Regions from separate parts of the Bradyrhizobium sp. IC4059 genome, predicted to be linked through region 1. Evidence: predicted binding sites of a transcription regulator. Region 1 holds the regulator's gene; each other region holds the start of a gene.
The links. Region 1 encodes PhoB, which activates phosphate uptake and scavenging genes when phosphate is short. Its sites were predicted from a motif close to TGTCATNNANCTGTCAT; they were not measured.
Positions count from the first base shown of each region.

Region 2: a site for PhoB is predicted at 2,752-2,768, ahead of I6F12_RS07800 (DUF47 domain-containing protein). Genes of this name have one in related genera too.
Region 3: a site for PhoB is predicted at 3,003-3,019, ahead of I6F12_RS16305 (DUF465 domain-containing protein). Genes of this name have one in related genera too.
Region 4: a site for PhoB is predicted at 1,608-1,624, ahead of I6F12_RS35440 (UDP-2,3-diacylglucosamine diphosphatase). Genes of this name have one in related genera too.

Region 1 covers NZ_JADYVH010000009.1:190,890-195,420, reverse strand. The annotation lists gene pstA (phosphate ABC transporter permease PstA) at 1-153, shown strand, start outside; gene pstB (phosphate ABC transporter ATP-binding protein PstB) at 150-971, shown strand; gene phoU (phosphate signaling complex protein PhoU) at 983-1,699, shown strand; gene phoB (phosphate regulon transcriptional regulator PhoB) at 1,722-2,429, shown strand; gene I6F12_RS26525 (GcrA family cell cycle regulator) at 2,729-3,241, opposite strand; gene I6F12_RS26520 (aspartate aminotransferase family protein) at 3,701-4,531, shown strand, end outside.
Region 2 covers NZ_JADYVH010000002.1:398,227-402,757, forward strand. The annotation lists gene I6F12_RS07785 (ABC transporter substrate-binding protein) at 1-744, shown strand, start outside; gene I6F12_RS07790 (branched-chain amino acid ABC transporter permease) at 821-1,684, shown strand; gene I6F12_RS07795 (branched-chain amino acid ABC transporter permease) at 1,686-2,654, shown strand; gene I6F12_RS07800 (DUF47 domain-containing protein) at 2,811-3,455, shown strand; gene I6F12_RS07805 (inorganic phosphate transporter) at 3,550-4,531, shown strand, end outside.
Region 3 covers NZ_JADYVH010000004.1:580,054-584,584, forward strand. The annotation lists gene I6F12_RS16270 (5-(carboxyamino)imidazole ribonucleotide synthase) at 1-609, opposite strand, end outside; gene purE (5-(carboxyamino)imidazole ribonucleotide mutase) at 606-1,094, opposite strand; gene I6F12_RS16280 (hypothetical protein) at 1,188-1,379, opposite strand; gene I6F12_RS16285 (GGDEF domain-containing protein) at 1,288-1,944, shown strand; gene I6F12_RS16290 (hypothetical protein) at 1,946-2,197, opposite strand; gene I6F12_RS16295 (hypothetical protein) at 2,220-2,438, opposite strand; gene I6F12_RS16300 (DUF465 domain-containing protein) at 2,570-2,776, opposite strand; gene I6F12_RS16305 (DUF465 domain-containing protein) at 3,107-3,289, shown strand; gene I6F12_RS16310 (NAD(P)/FAD-dependent oxidoreductase) at 3,436-4,531, opposite strand, start outside.
Region 4 covers NZ_JADYVH010000020.1:14,675-19,205, forward strand. The annotation lists gene I6F12_RS35430 (PAS domain-containing sensor histidine kinase) at 1-151, opposite strand, end outside; gene thiD (bifunctional hydroxymethylpyrimidine kinase/phosphomethylpyrimidine kinase) at 508-1,308, shown strand; gene I6F12_RS35440 (UDP-2,3-diacylglucosamine diphosphatase) at 1,648-2,460, shown strand; gene I6F12_RS35445 (glycosyltransferase family 1 protein) at 2,474-3,517, shown strand; gene I6F12_RS35450 (threonine/serine dehydratase) at 3,581-4,531, shown strand, end outside.

The DNA.
Region 1 (4,531 bases):
GCGAACCTGCCTGTCACCATCAACAACTTCGTGCAGAGCCCCTACGAGTATTGGAAGCAACTCGCCTGGAGCGGCGCGCTGTTGATCACCCTGACCGTGCTTGCCCTTAACATTGGCGCGCGCATCCTTGGCGCCGAGAGGACTGCAAAATGAGTGAAATGTCTGTTTCCGTCAGCGCACCGACCGTTCATCCCGGCTCGCAGCCCCTGCCCGAGGCGCCCGCCAAGGTCACGGCGCGCAACCTCAACTTCTACTACGGCGACCACCACGCGCTGAAGAACATCAACCTGGCGCTCGGCACCAACCGCGTCACGGCGTTCATCGGCCCGTCCGGCTGCGGCAAGTCCACCCTGCTGCGCATCTTCAACCGGATGTACGACCTCTATCCGGGCCAGCGCGCCGACGGTCAGCTGTTGCTCGACCATACCAACATCCTCGACCCCAAGCTCGACCTCAACCTGCTCCGCGCCCGGGTCGGCATGGTGTTCCAGAAGCCGACGCCGTTCCCGATGACGATCTACGAGAACATCGCCTTCGGCATTCGTCTCTATGAGAAGATCTCCAAGTCCGAGATGGACGACCGCGTCGAGAAGGCGCTGCGCGGTGGCGCGCTGTGGAACGAGGTCAAGGACAAGCTCAATGCCTCCGGCCTGTCGCTCTCCGGCGGCCAGCAGCAGCGCCTCTGCATCGCCCGCACCGTCGCGGTGCGGCCCGAGGTGATCCTGTTTGACGAGCCCTGCTCGGCGCTCGACCCGATCTCGACCGCCAAGGTCGAGGAGCTGATCCAGGAATTGTCCGAGAACTACACGATCGCGATCGTCACCCACAACATGCAGCAGGCGGCGCGCGTTTCCGACAAGACCGCCTTCATGTATCTCGGCGAGTTGATCGAGTTCGACGACACCAGCAAGATCTTCACGTCGCCGAGCGATCGGCGCACGCAGGATTACATCACCGGCCGGTTCGGCTGAGGAGACGGAACATGGGTTCTGAACATACCGTAAAGGCTTTCGACAGCGACCTTCAGGAGCTCACCCGCCTGGTCGCCGAGATGGGCGGCATCGCCGAGCGCATGATCGTCGATTCCGTCGACGCGCTGATCCGCCGCGACGTCGCGCTCGGCCAGCGCGTCGTCGCCACCGACGTCGAGCTCGACGCGCTGCAGAAGCGCATCGAGGAGCGCGCCGTGCTCACCATCGCCCGCCGCCAGCCGATGGCCGTCGACCTGCGCGAGATCGTCGGCGCGATGCGCGTTGCGACCGATCTCGAGCGCATCGGCGATCTCGCCAAGAACATGGGCAAGCGCGTCGCGGCGCTGGAGACGGATTTCCATCCGCTCAAGCTGTTCCGCGGCCTGGAGCACATGACCGACCTCGTGCAGCAGCAGGTCAAGTCGGTGCTGGACGCCTATGCCGCGCACGACCTGCCGGCGGCGATGGCGGTGTGGAAGGGCGACGAAGAAGTCGACGCCATCTGCACCTCGCTGTTCCGCGAGCTCCTCACCTACATGATGGAGGATCCGCGCAACATCTCGTTCTGCATCCACCTGATGTTCTGTGCCAAGAACATCGAGCGGATCGGCGACCACGCCACCAACATCGCCGAGACCGTGTTCTACATGATCGAGGGCCAGGCGATCACCGACAAGCGGCCGAAGGGCGACATGACGACCTTCGCCACGACGGTGCCGAACACCTGACGACTTAAGGAGCTACGACCACATGGGCGCACGCATTATGGTGGTTGAGGACGAGGAAGCTCTCACCGAGCTTCTTCGCTACAACCTCGAAGGCGACGGCTATGACGTCGAGACGGTGATGCGCGGCGATGACGCCGACACCCGCCTCAAGGAGCACATTCCCGATCTGATCGTGCTCGACTGGATGCTGCCGGGCCTGTCAGGCATCGAGCTGTGCCGGCGGCTTCGGACCCGCCCCGAGACCAAGCAGCTGCCGATCATCATGCTCACCGCGCGCGGCGAGGAGAGCGAACGGGTGCGCGGGCTCGCGACCGGCGCGGATGATTATATCGTCAAGCCGTTCTCGGTGCCGGAGCTGCTTGCGCGCGTGAAGGGCCTGCTCAGGCGTGCGAGTCCCGAGCGCCTCGCCACCGTGCTCGCCTATGGCGATATCGAGCTCGACCGCGACAAGCGCCGCGTGGCGCGCTCGGGCCGGCCGATCGATCTCGGTCCGACCGAATATCGCCTGCTGGAGTTCTTCCTGGAGCATCCCGGCCGCGTGTTCTCGCGCGAGCAGCTGCTCGACAGCGTCTGGGGCCGCGACATCTACATCGACGAGCGCACCGTCGACGTGCATATCGGCCGCCTGCGCAAGCTGCTCAATCTTGGCCGCGAGCAGGACCCGATCCGCACCGTCCGCGGCGCCGGCTACGCGCTGGACGATCGCTTCGCGAAGGCTGAGCAGACGTAAGGCGCCAGCGACAGCTGGTTTGGCGAACTGCGGCGCCGATCTCGGCCGTCATCCCGGGGCGCGCGCAGCGTGAGCCCGGGATCTCAGCGCGAGCGCTTGCGCTGTTCGCGATTAGCCACAGGACGTGGTTTGGCGAAGACTCGGGGTGACCATCTCGCGCAACGATTGCGCCCCGCGGTTACGGATCCCGCATTCGCGGGGATGACACCGGGCGATTGGGAGCCGTCATCGTATGACGGCTGCAGTCTTGGCGATCAAGCTTGGCGATCAAAGCTTGGCGATCAGGGAATTCCGCAAGCTCACCGCGTGCCCGGTTTCGGTGCTGCGCGACGGCGATCCGCTGCGGGCTGATAGGCCACGCGCGAATGCTGGGCACAATAGGGCAGGCCGGAGAGCGCCTTGCCGCCGCAGAAGAAGAAATCCGGGCTCGAGGGATCGCCGACCGGCCAGTGGCAGGTCGCCTCGTTCAATTCCAGCAGCGACAGCCGCTGGCTCATCGGCACCACGTTGTCGTAGGTAACCGGCTCGGCTTCCAACTCGACCTCGAAGGCCTGCGCCAACGCGGTGTTGCCGCGCGCGACGGGGCGGGTCACCCGCATCATATGCTGCGCGGGCCGTGCCTTGCGCGGCCGCGGCGCTGCCGATGAAGGGCTCTTGGCGCGGCCGGACAGGCCGAGCCGGTGCACCTTGCCGATCACGGCATTGCGGGTCACATTGCCGAGCTCCGCCGCGATCTGGCTGGCCGAAAGTCCGGCCTCCCAGAGCTTCTTCAGCTGCTCGACGCGATCATCGGACCAGGTCAAAACCGTCATTGCACCCTTTCCCTCGCTGCGCGCCTGCCATCCTGGGGCCTTCGCAGCGAATGCTTTAGCCTTGAAAAACCCGTGCCGTCAGAATCCCTTAAGGCTCGCCGGGCGCGCTCAAGACGCCCGAACGTTTACGCCGGTACATGAGGACTTCTGGGATCAGAACTGCTGCACGAGATGTCGTATCTGACAGTCCAAACGCTACAATATGGCGTGACTCCCGCGCAAGAGTCCGCCGACTCGCTTCCACATGTTCCGTGGTGAAAAACCCGCAAAATCGGCACCGCAAGACTACGGAATCAGCGTTTCGCGAGGCTTTCCGGGCGGCATTGACACCCGTCTTGCCAGGCATAAGATAGTGCCACGTGCCGCCCTTAAAAGGCGGCACGTTTCGTTTTCCGGGGCCGGTCGATGGTGCGTCGCGCAATGCATGCCTCACACCGTCCGCAACATTCAAGTGACGTCATGACTAACAGCGCAGCGCCGCATTTGCTCCCCGTTTTCGCCAGGGCCGACCTCGGTTTCGAGCGCGGCGAAGGCTGCTGGCTGATCGCGACCAACGGCGATCGCTATCTCGATTTCACCTCGGGTGTCGCGGTGAATGCGCTCGGCCATGTCCATCCCGCGCTGGTCAAGGCGTTGCAGGAGCAGGCGACCAAGCTCTGGCACATGTCGAACCTGTTCCAGAGCCCTGACGGCGAGAAGCTCGCAAGCCGCCTCTGCAATGAGAGCTTTGCGGACTTCGTGTTCTTCTGCAATTCCGGCGCCGAGGCGCTGGAAGGCGTGATCAAGCTGGTGCGCCACCATCACTTCTCCAAGGGGCATCCGGAACGTTACCGCATGATCACCTTCGAGGGTGCCTTCCATGGCCGCACGCTGGCGACGCTCGCCGCCACCGGCTCTGCGAAATATCTCGAGGGCTTCGGTCCGCCGATGGACGGCTTCGATCAGGTGCCGCACGGCGACCTCGACGCCGTGAAGAAGGCGATTGGTCCGCACACCGCCGGCATTCTCATCGAGCCGATCCAGGGCGAGGGTGGCGTTCGTTCTGCACCTCACGCCTTCCTGAGGGCGCTGCGCGAACTCTGTAACGAGCGCGGCCTGTTGCTCGCCTTCGACGAGGTGCAGACCGGCATGGGCCGCACCGGCGAGCTCTTTGCCTACAAGCGCACCGGCGTCACACCGGATGTGATGTCGCTCGCCAAGGCGCTCGGCGGCGGCTTTCCGATCGGCGCGGTGCTGGCGACCGCGGACGCGGCGGCCGGCATGGGGCCCGGCTCGCACGGCTCCACCTTC
Region 2 (4,531 bases), on a different contig from region 1:
GTGAAGGCGGGCGGCGACACCTGGTATTTCCTCACCGCGGACTACGCCTTTGGCCATGCCCTCGAGCGCGACACCGCCGCGGTGGTGGTGAAGTCGGGCGGCAAGGTGATCGGCAACGTCAAGCATCCCCTGAATACCGCTGACTTCTCGTCCTTCCTGCTTCAGGCGCAGGCCTCCAAAGCCAAGATCATCGGCATGGCGAATGCCGGCGGCGACACCACCAACACCATCAAGCAGGCGTCCGAGTTCGGCATCGTCTCGGGCGGCCAGAAGCTTGCGGGTCTGCTGCTCTTCATCACCGACGTGCACTCGCTCGGTCTGAAGGTGGCGCAGGGCTTGAACTTCACCGAGACCTTCTATTGGGACATGAACGACGGCACGCGCGCCTTCTCCAAACGCTTTTCCGAGCGCATGAAGAACAAGGCGATGCCCTCGATGGTGCAGGCCGGCGTCTATTCGGGCCTGCTGCACTATTTCAAGGCGCTGGAGGCGATGGGCGGCAATCCGCATGACGGGGCCAAGGTGGTCGCCAAGATGAAGGAGATGCCGACCGACGATGCGTTGTTCGGCAAGGGAACGATCCGTGCGGACGGTCGCAAGCTGCATCCGGCCTATCTGTTCGAGGTCAAGAAGCCCGAGGAATCCAAGGGCCCCTGGGACTATTACAAGCTGATCGGCACGACCCCCGGCGACCTGGCCTTCCGGCCGCTTTCGGAAAGCGCCTGTCCGCTGGTGAAGAAGTAACGGTGAACGATGCGGGCCGGCGCCGCAGCGGTGCCGGCCTGTTGTTGAGGAATAGAAGGGACCGGGTGCGGGATCGATGCAGGCTCTCTACGCTCAGCTACTGGTGGGACTGATCAACGGCTCGTTCTACGCGCTGCTCAGTCTCGGGCTTGCCGTCATCTTCGGCATGCTCAACATCATCAATTTCGCCCATGGCGCGCTCTACATGATGGGCGCCTTCGTCGCCTATTTCCTGTTGAACCTCGGCGGCATCAACTATTGGTGGGCGCTGCTGCTGGCGCCGATCATCGTCGGCATCTTCGGCATGATCCTGGAACGGACCATGCTGCAATGGCTGACCGGGCTCGATCATCTCTACGGTCTGCTCCTGACCTTCGGCATCGCGCTGATCGTGCAGGGCGTGTTCCAGAACTATTTCGGCTCCTCGGGCCTGCCTTACGCCATCCCCGACCAGCTCAGGGGCGGCATGAATCTCGGCTTCATGTTCCTGCCGATCTACCGCGGCTGGGTCGTCGTGTTCTCACTGGCGGTGTGCCTTGCGACCTGGTTCCTGATCGAGAAGACGCAGCTCGGCGCCTACCTGCGCGCCGCGACCGAAAATCCGACCTTGGTGCGTGCCTTCGGCATCAACGTGCCGCGCATGATCACGCTCACTTACGGTCTCGGCGTCGGCCTTGCCGCGCTCGCCGGCGTGCTCTCGGCGCCGATCAACCAGGTGCGGCCGCTGATGGGTGCCGACCTCATCATCGTCGTGTTCGCGGTGGTGGTGATCGGCGGCATGGGCTCGATCATGGGCTCCATCATCACCGGCTTTGCGCTCGGCGTGATCGAAGGCCTGACCAAGTATTTCTACCCCGAGGCCTCCAACACCGTCGTGTTCGTGCTGATGGTGCTGGTGCTGCTGGTGAAGCCGACGGGATTGACGGGAAGGGCGGCCTGAGATGACAACCCTGACGGACGACACGCTTCCTGTGACCCCGCGCGCAATGCGCGACGAGATGATTGTATTCGCAGTGATGGCGCTGCTGCTCGCAGCGGTGCCGTTCACGGGCGTCTATCCGTTCTTCGTGATGCAGGCGCTGTGCTTTGCGCTGCTCGCCTGCGCCTTCAATCTGCTGGTCGGCTATGGCGGCTTGCTGTCGTTCGGCCACGCGATGTTCTTAGGCACGGCCGGCTATTGCAGCGCGCATGCGCTGAAGGTCTGGGCGCTGCCGCCCGAGCTCGGCATTCTCGTCGGCGTCGCCGCGGCGTTCGTGCTCTCGATCGTCACCGGCTACATCTCGATCCGACGCCAGGGCATCTATTTCTCGATGATTACGCTGGCGCTGTCGCAGCTCCTGTACTTCATCTATCTCCAGGCCCCGTTCACCCATGGTGAGGACGGCATCCAGGGCATCCCACAGGGACGCATGTTCGGCGTGCTCGATCTGTCCAAGCCGACGGTGCTGTACTATGTCGTGCTGGTCGGCTTCCTCGCCGGCTTCCTCCTGATCTTCCGCATCATCAACTCGCCGTTCGGCGAGGTGCTGAAGTCGATCCGCGAGAACGAGCAGCGCGCGATCTCGCTCGGCTACCGCACCGACCAATACAAGTTCCTGGCCTTCGTGCTGTCGGGGACGCTCGCCGGCCTTGCCGGTGCGCTGAAGGTGTTCGTGGCGCAGAACGCTTCGCTCACCGACGTGCACTGGACGATGTCGGGCGAGGTCGTGCTGATGACGCTGGTCGGCGGGCTCGGCACCGTTTTCGGTCCCGTGGTCGGCGCCTTCGTGATCATCGCCATGCAGCAATATCTGGCCGGCTTCGGCCAGTGGGTGACGGTGATCCAGGGCGCGATCTTCGTGGTCTGCGTGCTCACCTTCCGCCGCGGCGTCGTCGGCGAAATCGCGCATTACTTCCGGCGATCGCTCTAAATAACTGATATTGCATCAGTTTCATAGATGCATGAAAGCGGTGGATGACCCGGCTCCGCGGGCGTGAGGCGACACGCGCGCGGATCGAAAATGGTCTATGACAGTTTTATGACAGCCCTCACGGGCCTGACCATTTCCAACCGGTAGCCTACCCCCATGATGCGATGGTTTCGTGCGTTCCTGCCCAGGGAAGAGCGGTTCTTCGACCTGTTCGACCGCCATGCCCAGACCGTGATCCAGGGCGCGGTCGCGCTCCAGGGCATGCTCAACGGGGGCGAGGAGACGCCGGTCTATTGCCAGCGCGTCAACCAGTTCGAGAACGACGCCGACAATATCACCCGCGAGGTGCTGACGGCGGTGCGCCGCACCTTCATCACCCCGTTCGACCGCGGCGACATCAAGAACCTAATCACGTCGCTGGACGATGCCATCGACCAGATGCAGCAGACGGCCAAGGCCGTGATGCTGTTCGAGGTGCGCAGCTTCGAGCCGCCGATGCGCGAGATCGGCGGACTCTTGATCGAATGCGCCAATCTGGTCGGCCGTGCGCTGCCGCTGATGCAGGAGATCGGCAAGAACGTCGCCATGCTGACCGCGATCACCGAGGAGCTCGGCAAGCTTGAGGGCCGTGTCGACGATCTCCACGACATCGGCCTGAAGGAGCTGTTCCTCAAGCATCGCGACGGCAATGCGATGGATTTCATCGTCGGGGTCGAGATCTACGACCATCTCGAGAAGGTGGCCGACCGTTTCGATGACGTTGCGAACGAAATCAACAGCATCGTCATTGAGCAAGTTTAGAGCATGATCCGGAAAAGTGTGCAGCGGTTTTCCTTCGCGACGAACGCGGAACGCGTTTGCGCGGAGATCATGCGCAAAGCGTAGGGGCCTCGCCGTGGATGCTGCGTTGGCTTTTCCCGTCCTGGTCGGCTTGATCGCCGTCGCTCTGCTGTTCGACTTCCTGAACGGCCTGCACGACGCCGCCAATTCGATCGCGACCATCGTCTCGACCCGCGTGCTGCGGCCGCAATTCGCGGTGTTCTGGGCCGCCTTCTTCAATTTCATCGCCTTCCTGGTGTTCGGGCTGCACGTCGCCCAGACCATCGGCACCGGCATCATCGATCCCGCGGTCGTCGACGCCCAGGTGATCTTCGCAGCCCTCGTCGGCGCCATCGTCTGGAACCTCGTGACCTGGGCGCTCGGCATTCCATCGTCGTCGTCGCACGCGCTGATCGGCGGGCTCGTCGGCGGCGGCTTGGCCAAGGCCGGTATTTCGGCCGCGGTGTGGAGCGGCCTGTCCAAGACCGTGCTGGCGATCGTGCTGTCGCCGCTGGTTGGCTTCCTGCTCGCAATGGCGCTGGTTGCGATCGTGTCCTGGGCCTCGGTGCGCTCGACGCCGTTCGCGGTCGACCGCGCCTTCCGCATCCTGCAATTCGTCTCCGCTTCGCTCTATTCGCTCGGCCATGGCGGCAACGACGCGCAGAAGACCATGGGCATCATCGCGGTGTTGCTCTATTCGCAGGGCCATCTCGGCAGCGAGTTCTCGGTGCCGTTCTGGGTGGTGCTGTCGTGCCAGGCGGCGATGGCGCTGGGCACGCTGATGGGCGGCTGGCGCATCGTCCGCACCATGGGCCTGCGCATCACGAAATTGACCCCGATGCAGGGCTTTTGCGCCGAGACCGGGGGCGCGGTGACTCTGTTCATGGCGACCTACCTCGGGGTTCCTGTCTCGACCACCCACACCATCACCGGCGCCATCGTCGGCGTCGGCGCCGCCCGCCGCGTCTCGGCCGTGCGTTGGAACGTCGCAAGCTCCATCGTCTATGCCTGGGTGATCACGATCCCGGCCTCAGGCATCGTGGCCGCGCTGACCTGGT
Region 3 (4,531 bases), on a different contig from region 1:
GGCCGCGCGCGCGGCGATCACGGAGATCTCGCGCTCGTAGGGCACGAAGGCCTCCAGGATCGCCAATTTGGTGGCGAGGCTGGTCCACACCTTCGCGATGTCGTCGCCCTCGCGGATGATGGCCTGGCCCTTGCCGTCATAGCCGAAGCGGCGGGTTTTCAGCACCGCTGGAAGGCCGATCCTGGCGATCGCCTCGCGCAGCGAGGAGATGGAGGTGACGTCGGCGTAGGCGGCAGTGCCGATCCCGAGCTTCGTCACGAAATCCTTCTCGGCGAGCCGGTCCTGGGTCGTCTCGAGGATCTTGCGGTTGGGCAGCACCGGGCGGCGCGCGTCCAATACCAGCGCGGCTGCCGCCGGCACGTTCTCGAATTCGTAGGTGATGACGTCGACATCATGCGCGAACAATTCGAGCGCCTCGACGTCGGCATATTCGGCGCAGGTCGCGTTCAGCACGACGTCGAAGGCCGGTGAATCCGGATCGGGCGAGAACACCTGGCAGCGCAGGCCGAGTCGCGCCGCGGCCATGGCCAGCATCCGGCCCAATTGTCCGCCGCCGAGGATTCCGATGGTGTCACCGGGCTTCAGCTTCACGTGCCTGGTGTCCGTCACGCCTTGTCCTCCGGCCGCTCGGCGACCGCCTCGGTCTGGGCCTTGCGCCAGGCGGCGAGGCGATCCGACAGGGCGGGGTCGGACAATGCCAGCACGGCGGCTGCCAGCAGCGCGGCATTGATCGCGCCGGCCTTGCCGATGGCGAGGGTGCCGACCGGAATGCCCGCGGGCATCTGGACGATCGAATAGAGCGAATCGACGCCCCTGAGCGTCTTGGATTCGACGGGAACACCAAACACCGGGAGTTCCGTCAGCGCCGCCGCCATGCCGGGCAGATGGGCCGCGCCACCGGCGCCGGCGATGATAATCTTGTAGCCTGCGGCCTTGGCACCCTTGGCGAATGCGAACAGCCGGTCGGGCGTGCGGTGGGCCGAGACGATGCGGCTGTCGGCAGCAATGCCGAGCGCGTCAAGCGTGTCGGCGGCGTGCCGCATCGTGTCCCAGTCCGACTGGCTTCCCATGATGATGGCGATCGGCGCGGTCATGACGTCAATTGTGCCCAGAAAAACAGAGAGATAGGCCAGATTAATGATTCCGGCCGGCGGCTCGCAAGGCGGTGGCAAGGAGAAGGGAATCCACTATCCTGTCTTGGTGAATCCCCGCAAGCCTTCATTGAGCACGATGCCCATGAAGAAACCGAAAAGGGCGAGCCCTGCGAAGGCCAGAAAGGGCCGGAACATGAGCGCCGCCCGATCCAAAGCCGTTTCGAGCCGCGCGGCCAAACCGGCCTTGCGCAGAGCGCCGGCTGCCGATGACGGCAAGGCGATCATCCGCGGCCTCAGGAGCAAGCTCAAGGCGGCCCTGTTGCGGATCTCGGAGCTCGAGGCGGCCGCCGATACCGATTTCCTGCTCGGGATTCCCAACCGGCGCGGTTTCGAGCGCGAGCTCGCGCGCGCCATCGCCTATATGAAGCGCTACCGCGCCAGCGGGGCGCTGATCGTGCTCGACGTCGATCGGCTGAAGCCGATCAACGATTCCTTCGGTCATGCCGCCGGCGATGAGGTGCTCAAGGCGATTGTCGCCACGCTGACGCGACAGGTCCGCGCCTCCGACGTGGTCGGCCGGCTCGGGGGCGACGAGTTCGCGCTGCTGCTCTGGAATCTCAGCGAGACCGATGCGAAGGTCAAGGCTGCGGCCTTGGAGCAGGCGATCGACGAATTGTCATTCGTTTTTCGCGGCCAGCACGTGACCGCGGGCGCCTCGGCCGGCGTCGCGCTGCTCGGTCCGCAATCCGCTGCAGGCCGCGCCCTGGAGGAGGCGGATGCCGCCATGTATGTGCGCAAGGCGAGCCGCCGGCACGAGCCGCGGATCAGGCTGGTCGGCGGCGAGCGCTAGTCTAGAGGGTGGCAAGATCTTCCGGCACGTTGCCGAACTTGCGCAGCAGCGTCGCGTCGCCGAATTCGCCGGTCATGGGATCGCCGCTGCGGCTGAACGCGATCGCGCCGATATGGCCGGCGCCGCGCGCCAGCATCTCTGCGCGTCGCAGCGCCGCCGTCGAGGACTGACACTCCTCTGCAGCGCCTGCGACGGGTGATCCGTCGTCATCGATCAAGAAGGGCATTGCAACGTAATAGGTCACATCCGACATGGCGTTGCTCCAAGGTTGAAGATTATGCGGCGCTGCTCTTGCTCCGCATCTTGCTGCGCGAGATCTCCGGAATGCAGCCGGCTGAAATCGCCGCCTGCAATTCCTCCAGCTCGGCTTCCAGATATTCGTTGGCCATGATCAGCGCCTTGATGGTGCTGCGCAGATTGCCGTCGCACATCGCGATCGCCTGATCGCAGGCCTGTTCGTAATGGCTGTTGTCGAAAAGGGCGGTTGCCGACATCTGCGTTGTCCTCGTGTGTTGTCCTTGAGCGTTCTCTGAGGTGTTGGGGCGCCCGCGAATGTTCCTATTTTGTTCTTATTGAGTCAAGCGGATTCGGAAGCGGCGGGGCGCCGCGCAAGACCGGCTCACGGTCAGGCGATGATGTCGGGGGTGATCTGGTCTTCGATGAATGCGATGCGGTCGCGCAACAACAGCTTGCGCTTCTTCAGGCGCTGTAACCGCAACAGGTCGGGGGCGGGCGATTGATGCAATGCATCGATCGCCGCATCGAGATCTCGGTGTTCCTGCTGCAACCGGGTGAGCTCGGCTTCGAGCTCACGCTCATCTTCATTGGTCATGTCTGCGGTGGCCGAAAACCGATAGGCGTGAGATCCGGGCTGTGGATGCCCTGTGGAAATTATCGTCCTTGCGCCGCGTGATCGCAAGCGATCTGCGATCCCTCGTCCCCGATCTCCAGCAACATATTTCTGCAGGGAGCTGCGGCGGTGCGTCGGCGTATTGATATCATGGATTTTTCCGGCGTGGTTCCCTTAGTCACGCTTCGTTACATATGAACTTTCAAAAATGACGCTGCAACGACGGATACCCATCGACAGGACGAATCGGTGATGTAGACTTGGTTGTCCGGATCGAATCCTAAAGGTTCAACCCTACCGAGGAGGTTTCGAATGACAATTCAGGCACATCTCGTTGAATTGGAACGGAAGCACAAACTTCTCGAAAACGAATTGCACGAAGCTCTCGTGCACCTTTCAACAGACGACCTGCAAATTGTTGAGTTGAAGCGCCGGAAGTTGATGGTCAAGGACCAGATCGAGCGTCTGAAGCAATCTGGCGACACGCTCCACTAGTAACCCCCGTGACAGTGTAGAGTTGATCACGTCCTTCACGCAGGGATGAGAGCATCCGTGCTCATCCCTGCTGCAAGGTGTGTACCGTGCAACACGGTTGTGCGGCGCTCACTCTTGCTTGGACCCGTGGCTCTCGACGCGCACACCTATCCGCTTCTCGAAACACTGTCGATATCTGCGAGCTCGGCGACGTGATCGGCGATCGCGAGCGAGGACGTCAGTCCCGGCGATTCGATGCCGAACAGATTGATCAGGCCTGCAACGCCGTGATCGCGCGGGCCCTGCATCAAGAAATCCTGCGTGGCCACGGCCGGCGGCACGATCTTCGGGCGGATGCCCGAATAGCTCGGCATCAGCGCGCCGTCAGGCAGCGTCGGCCAGTATTTGCGGATCGCGGGATAGAAGCGCTCGGCGCGTGACGGATCGACCTCGTAGTCGATCGTCTCGATCCATTCGACGTCAGGCCCGAAGCGCGCCTGTCCTGCCATGTCCAGCGTCAGGTGCACGCCCAGGCCGCCGGGCTCGGGCACCGGATAGATCAGACGCGAGAACGGCGCCTTGGCGTTGCAGCTGAAGTAGTTTCCCTTGGCGAGATAGGCCGGCGGAATCCGGTCCAGCGGCATGCCGTCGATGTTGCGCGCCACATGCGTTGCCGACAGCCCCGCGGCGTTGACGAGGAGGTTGCATTGCAGCGTCATCGGTGCCTCGCCGCCGGCATCGATCTCGATGAGGCCGGCCGCCGCCTTGGCACGGATCAGCGGGGTGTGAAACGCGAAAGCTGCGCCGGCGTCCTCGGCTTCGCCGCGCAGCGAGAGCATGTAGGAATGGCTGTCGATGATGCCCGTCGACGGTGACAGCAGCGCGGCGTCGCAGGCGAGCGCCGGCTCCAGCGCGCGTGCGGCCTCGCCCGAGAGCAGCTGCATGTCGAGCACGCCGTTGGCCTCGGCATGCGCCTTGATCGATTGCAGCTTCTCGGTCTCCTTCGGGCTGGTCGCGACGATCAGCTTGCCGCAATTTTTGTGCGGGATGCCGCGCTCGGCGCAGTAGCGGTACAGCGCGTGCTTGCCTGCCACGCACATGCGCGCCATCCAGCTCCCGGCCCGGTAGTAGATGCCGGCATGGATCACCTCGCTGTTGCGCGAGGAGGTGACGGTGCCGATCGCCTCGGCTTCCTCCAGCACGATCACCTCGCGCCCGGCCTGGGCGAGCTTCCGGGCCACCGCGAGCCCGACCACGCCGGCT
Region 4 (4,531 bases), on a different contig from region 1:
AGCCGAACTTGAGGTCGCGCCGCTTGGTGACGAGGATGGCGAGGGCGAACGGGATCGAGAAATAGGCGGCGGCAATGCTGGCGTCGGAAACGACGTGAAGCCAGATCAGCTCAGGCTCCCACAACAGGCAGATGCCGTGCGGGGACAGCATGGACGAGTCGAGGAGACGTTCGAAGAAGGCCCACATCGTTCCACCCCAAGGAGTCTTGTTCAGGTGGCTTGCGGGGCCGGCGGCCCGCAACATGGGGGCGCTGGACGGTTCCACCACCTGACGTCTCGCGTAACCGGCGAAGCACGCTAAGGTACGCGACTATAGCAAGGGTCCGGCGCCGTTGCATTTTCAAGCCCGCATCATTTCGGGCCTTGGTTCGCGCTGTGTCCGACTGATTCGCAAGGCACGCAATCGGTTCGCGAATCACGCCTGGCGGCGGCCCGGCGCGCTTGCTGACGCTCCACGGTCGCGCTACGAGTGGCCATGGCGGCCTCCTCAAGCACATGTCTCCCGCGATGACGACCCCGGTCGCACTCACCATCGCCGGTTCCGATTCGAGCGGCGGCGCCGGCATCCAGGCGGACCTGAAGACCTTTGCCGCGCTCGGCGTCTATGGCGCCTCCGTGATCACGGCGCTGACGGCGCAGAACACGCGCGGCGTGACCGGCATTCACGGGGTGCCGGCCGGGTTCGTCACCGAGCAGATCGACGCGGTGTTCTCCGACCTCGACATCGGTGCGGTGAAGATCGGCATGGTGGCCCAGGCCGCCAGCATCGATGCCATCGCGGCCGCGCTTTCGCGCTGGGCGCCGCGGCATGTCGTGCTCGATCCCGTCATGGTGGCGACCTCCGGCGACCGCCTGCTCGCCACTGAAGCCGTCGACGCCCTGCGCACCAGGCTGATGCCGCTGGCTGCCGTGATCACGCCGAACCTGCCGGAAGCTGCGGCCCTGCTCGATGCACCGGTGGCGGCGAGCGAGGCCGAGATCGAAAGCCAGGGACGCCGCCTGCTGGCGCTGGGCTGCCGCGCCGTCCTGATCAAGGGCGGGCACGGGGAGGGCGCCGAGAGCACCGACTATCTCGTCACTGCCGAGACCGCGATCGCGCTCGCCGCGCCGCGTGTGGCCACCCGTAACACCCATGGCACCGGCTGCTCGCTGTCCTCCGCCATCGCGGCCGGGCTGGCCAGGGGCGAGGACCTCGAGGCCGCCGTGCGCAACGCCAAGGCCTGGATCAGCGCCGCGATCGCCGCCGCCGACCGCTTCAGCGTCGGCCACGGCCACGGGCCGATCCATCATTTCCACAAGTTCTACTGAGGCGGGCACCTGAACGCGCGCCCCATCCTTCGAGACGACCGCTTCCAGCGGTCTCCTCAGGATGAGGCTAAGCAGCACTGTGCCCGTTGAAGCTAGGGCCGCACACTCGGTCCTCATCCTGAGGGCCTGCCAAGGGCGGGCGTCTCGAAGGATGTGCCGCGGGGAGGTTTGCCTCAGAGAAGAGCGGGGGCTTGCGCCCATGCGGCGCCATGTCGCCTGATTGTCGCATGCGACTGATATTCGCGGGGAGGGCGAGGCAAGGCGTGATTCGTATTTGAAGGTGCCTCAAGGGTTCAATCGGTCATCCCCCTGTCACGGGACATTGTTACAGGCTGGCGCATGGGAAGTTACGATGTGAGTGACGAGAGCCCGGAGCGGCGCTTTCGCACGTTATTCATCTCCGACGTCCATCTCGGGGCCCGCGGTTCACAAGCCGATCTTCTGCTCGACTTCCTGCGCTACCATGATGCCGATACGATCTATCTCGTCGGCGACATCGTCGACGGCTGGGCGCTGAAATCGAGCTGGCACTGGCCGCAATCGCATAACGACCTCGTCCAGAAGCTTTTGCGCAAGGCGCGCAAGGGCGCCAAGGTCATCTACATTCCTGGCAATCACGACGAGTTCCTGCGCAACTATTACGGCACGCATTTCGGCGGCATCGACGTGGTCGAGAACACGGTTCACACCGGCGCCGACGGCAAGCGCTATCTCGTCATTCACGGCGACATCTTCGATCTCGTGGTGCAGAACGCGCGCTGGCTCGCCCATCTCGGCGACAAGGCCTATGACTTCGCGATCCAGATGAACCGCCTGGTCAACTTCTTCCGCCGCCTGTTCGGCGTGCCCTATTGGTCGCTGTCGCAATGGGCCAAGCAGAAGGTCAAGAACGCCGTCAACTATATCGGCGCGTTCGAGCAGGCGCTCGCCGCCGAGGCGCGGCGTCACCAGGCCGACGGCGTGATCTGCGGCCACATCCACTACGCCGTGATCCGCGACGAGGGCGGCATCCGCTACATGAATTGCGGCGACTGGGTGGAGAGCTGCACCGCCCTGGTCGAGCATGACGACGGTCACTTCGAGATCATCACCTGGGCGGATCAGTTGCGGAAGCCGGAGCAGGTGCCACAGGTCGCAGCCAGAGCTGCATAACAAGGACCTCTTGATGCGCATCCTGGTCGCGACCGACGCCTGGCACCCGCAAGTCAACGGTGTGGTTCGGACGCTGACCAAGCTGGCTGAGGCCGCAAAAGGGCTCGGGGTCGAGTTCACGTTCCTGACGCCGCAATCGTTCCGCACCTTCGCGATGCCGAGCTATCGCGACGTGCGCCTCGCCATGCCGCGCCCGGCCCGGATCGCAAGGCTGATCGAGGAGGCGCGTCCCGACAGCATCCACATCGCGACCGAAGGGCCGATCGGCCTGATGGTCCGCCGCTATTGCCGCCAGCGCAAGCTGCCGTTCACGACCAGCTTCCATACCCGCTTTCCCGAATATGTCCGCGCCCGCGTGCCAGTGCCGGGCTCGCTGATCTGGCGGGCGCTGCGGCGCTTCCACAGCGCCAGTCGCGCCGTGATGGCGGCGACGCCGGCGCTCGCGCGCGAACTGACCGAGCGCGGCTTCGACAATGTCGTGCTGTGGCCGCGCGGCGTGGACACCACGTTGTTCCACCCGCGCGTCATCGATCTCTGCCTGCCGGCACCCGTGTTCCTGTCGGTCGGCCGCGTCGCAGTCGAGAAGAATCTCGAGGCGTTCCTCGACCTCGACCTACCCGGCACCAAGGTGGTCGTCGGCGACGGCCCGGCGCGCGCCTCGCTGGAAGAGGTCTACCCCGATGCGATCTTCCTCGGCGAGAAGCACGGCGAGGAACTGGCGGATATCTACGCGGCCGCCGACGTGTTCGTGTTCCCGAGCAAGACCGACACTTTCGGCCTGGTCCTGCTGGAGGCGCTCGCGAGCGGCCTGCCGGTCGCGGCCTTCCCCGTGAAGGGTCCCCGCGACGTGATTGGCGATGCGCCGGTCGGCGCGCTCGATCACGATCTGCGCAATGCCTGCTTCGCCGCGCTCGATATCTCCCGGCAGGACTGCGTCGCGTTCGCCGCCAATTACACCTGGGAGGCCTCTGCAACGGTCTTTATCGACAGCATTTTGGCGGTCGGGGCGGTGCTGCCCGGTCGGAACGCCGCGGAACAGCCGCGTTTCGTGGCTTGAGGCAAGAATTCCTCTCGCGGAGATGTCTTGCCCGGGCCTGATCGGCCGCGATAACATTCCGCCATGACCGAACAGGCCCTTCCGGTCGGCCCTGCCGACATCGATGCCGCAGCGCGCGTGATCGCGCCTTACGCCATCCGCACCCCGCTGTTGTCCTTCCCCGTGCTCAACGAGCGCGTCGGTGCGAAAGTGTTCCTGAAGCCGGAGATGCTTCAGCGCACCGGCTCGTTCAAGTTCCGCGGTGCGTTCAACAAGGTGTTCTCGATCCCGCAGGACAAGCGCGCCGGCGGCGTCGTCGCGTTCTCCTCCGGCAACCACGCCCAAGGCGTGGCGGCGGCGGCAAAGATCCTCGACATGCAGGCCACCATCGTGATGCCAGCGGACGCCCCGCTGTCGAAGCGCGAGCGCACCAAATCCTACGGCGCCGAGGTCGTGCTGTACGACCGCGACAAGGACGACCGCGAGGCGATCTCGCGCGGCATCGCCGAGAAGCGCGGCGCGACGCTGGTCAAACCCTACGACGATCCGTTCGTGATCGCAGGGCAGGGCACCGCCGGCCGCGAGATCGCCGAGGACATGGCAACGCTCGGCCTCGGCCCCGACATCGTGGTGGCGCCGGCCTCCGGCGGCGGCTTGATCGCGGGTGTCGCGACCGCCGTGAAGGCGCGCTATCCGCAAGCCGAGATCGTGGTCGCCGAGCCCGAGGCCTTCGACGATCACGGCATTTCACTCAGCGCAGGCCATCGCGAGCCGCATCCGCCGGCCGGCCGCACCATCTGCGATGCGCTGATGGCCCTGATGCCGGGCGAGATGACGTTTGCGATCAACAGCAAGCTCTTGGCGCGCGGCGTCACGGCGTCGGACAAGGAAGTCGGCGCGGCGGTCGCCTTTGCCTATCGCGAGCTGAAGCTGGTGGTGGAGCCCGGCGGCGCGGTGGGGCTTGCTGCGCTACTCGCGGGCCGCCTTGATGTGGCCGGCAAGAACGTCGTCATCGTGCTGTCAGGCGGCAATGTC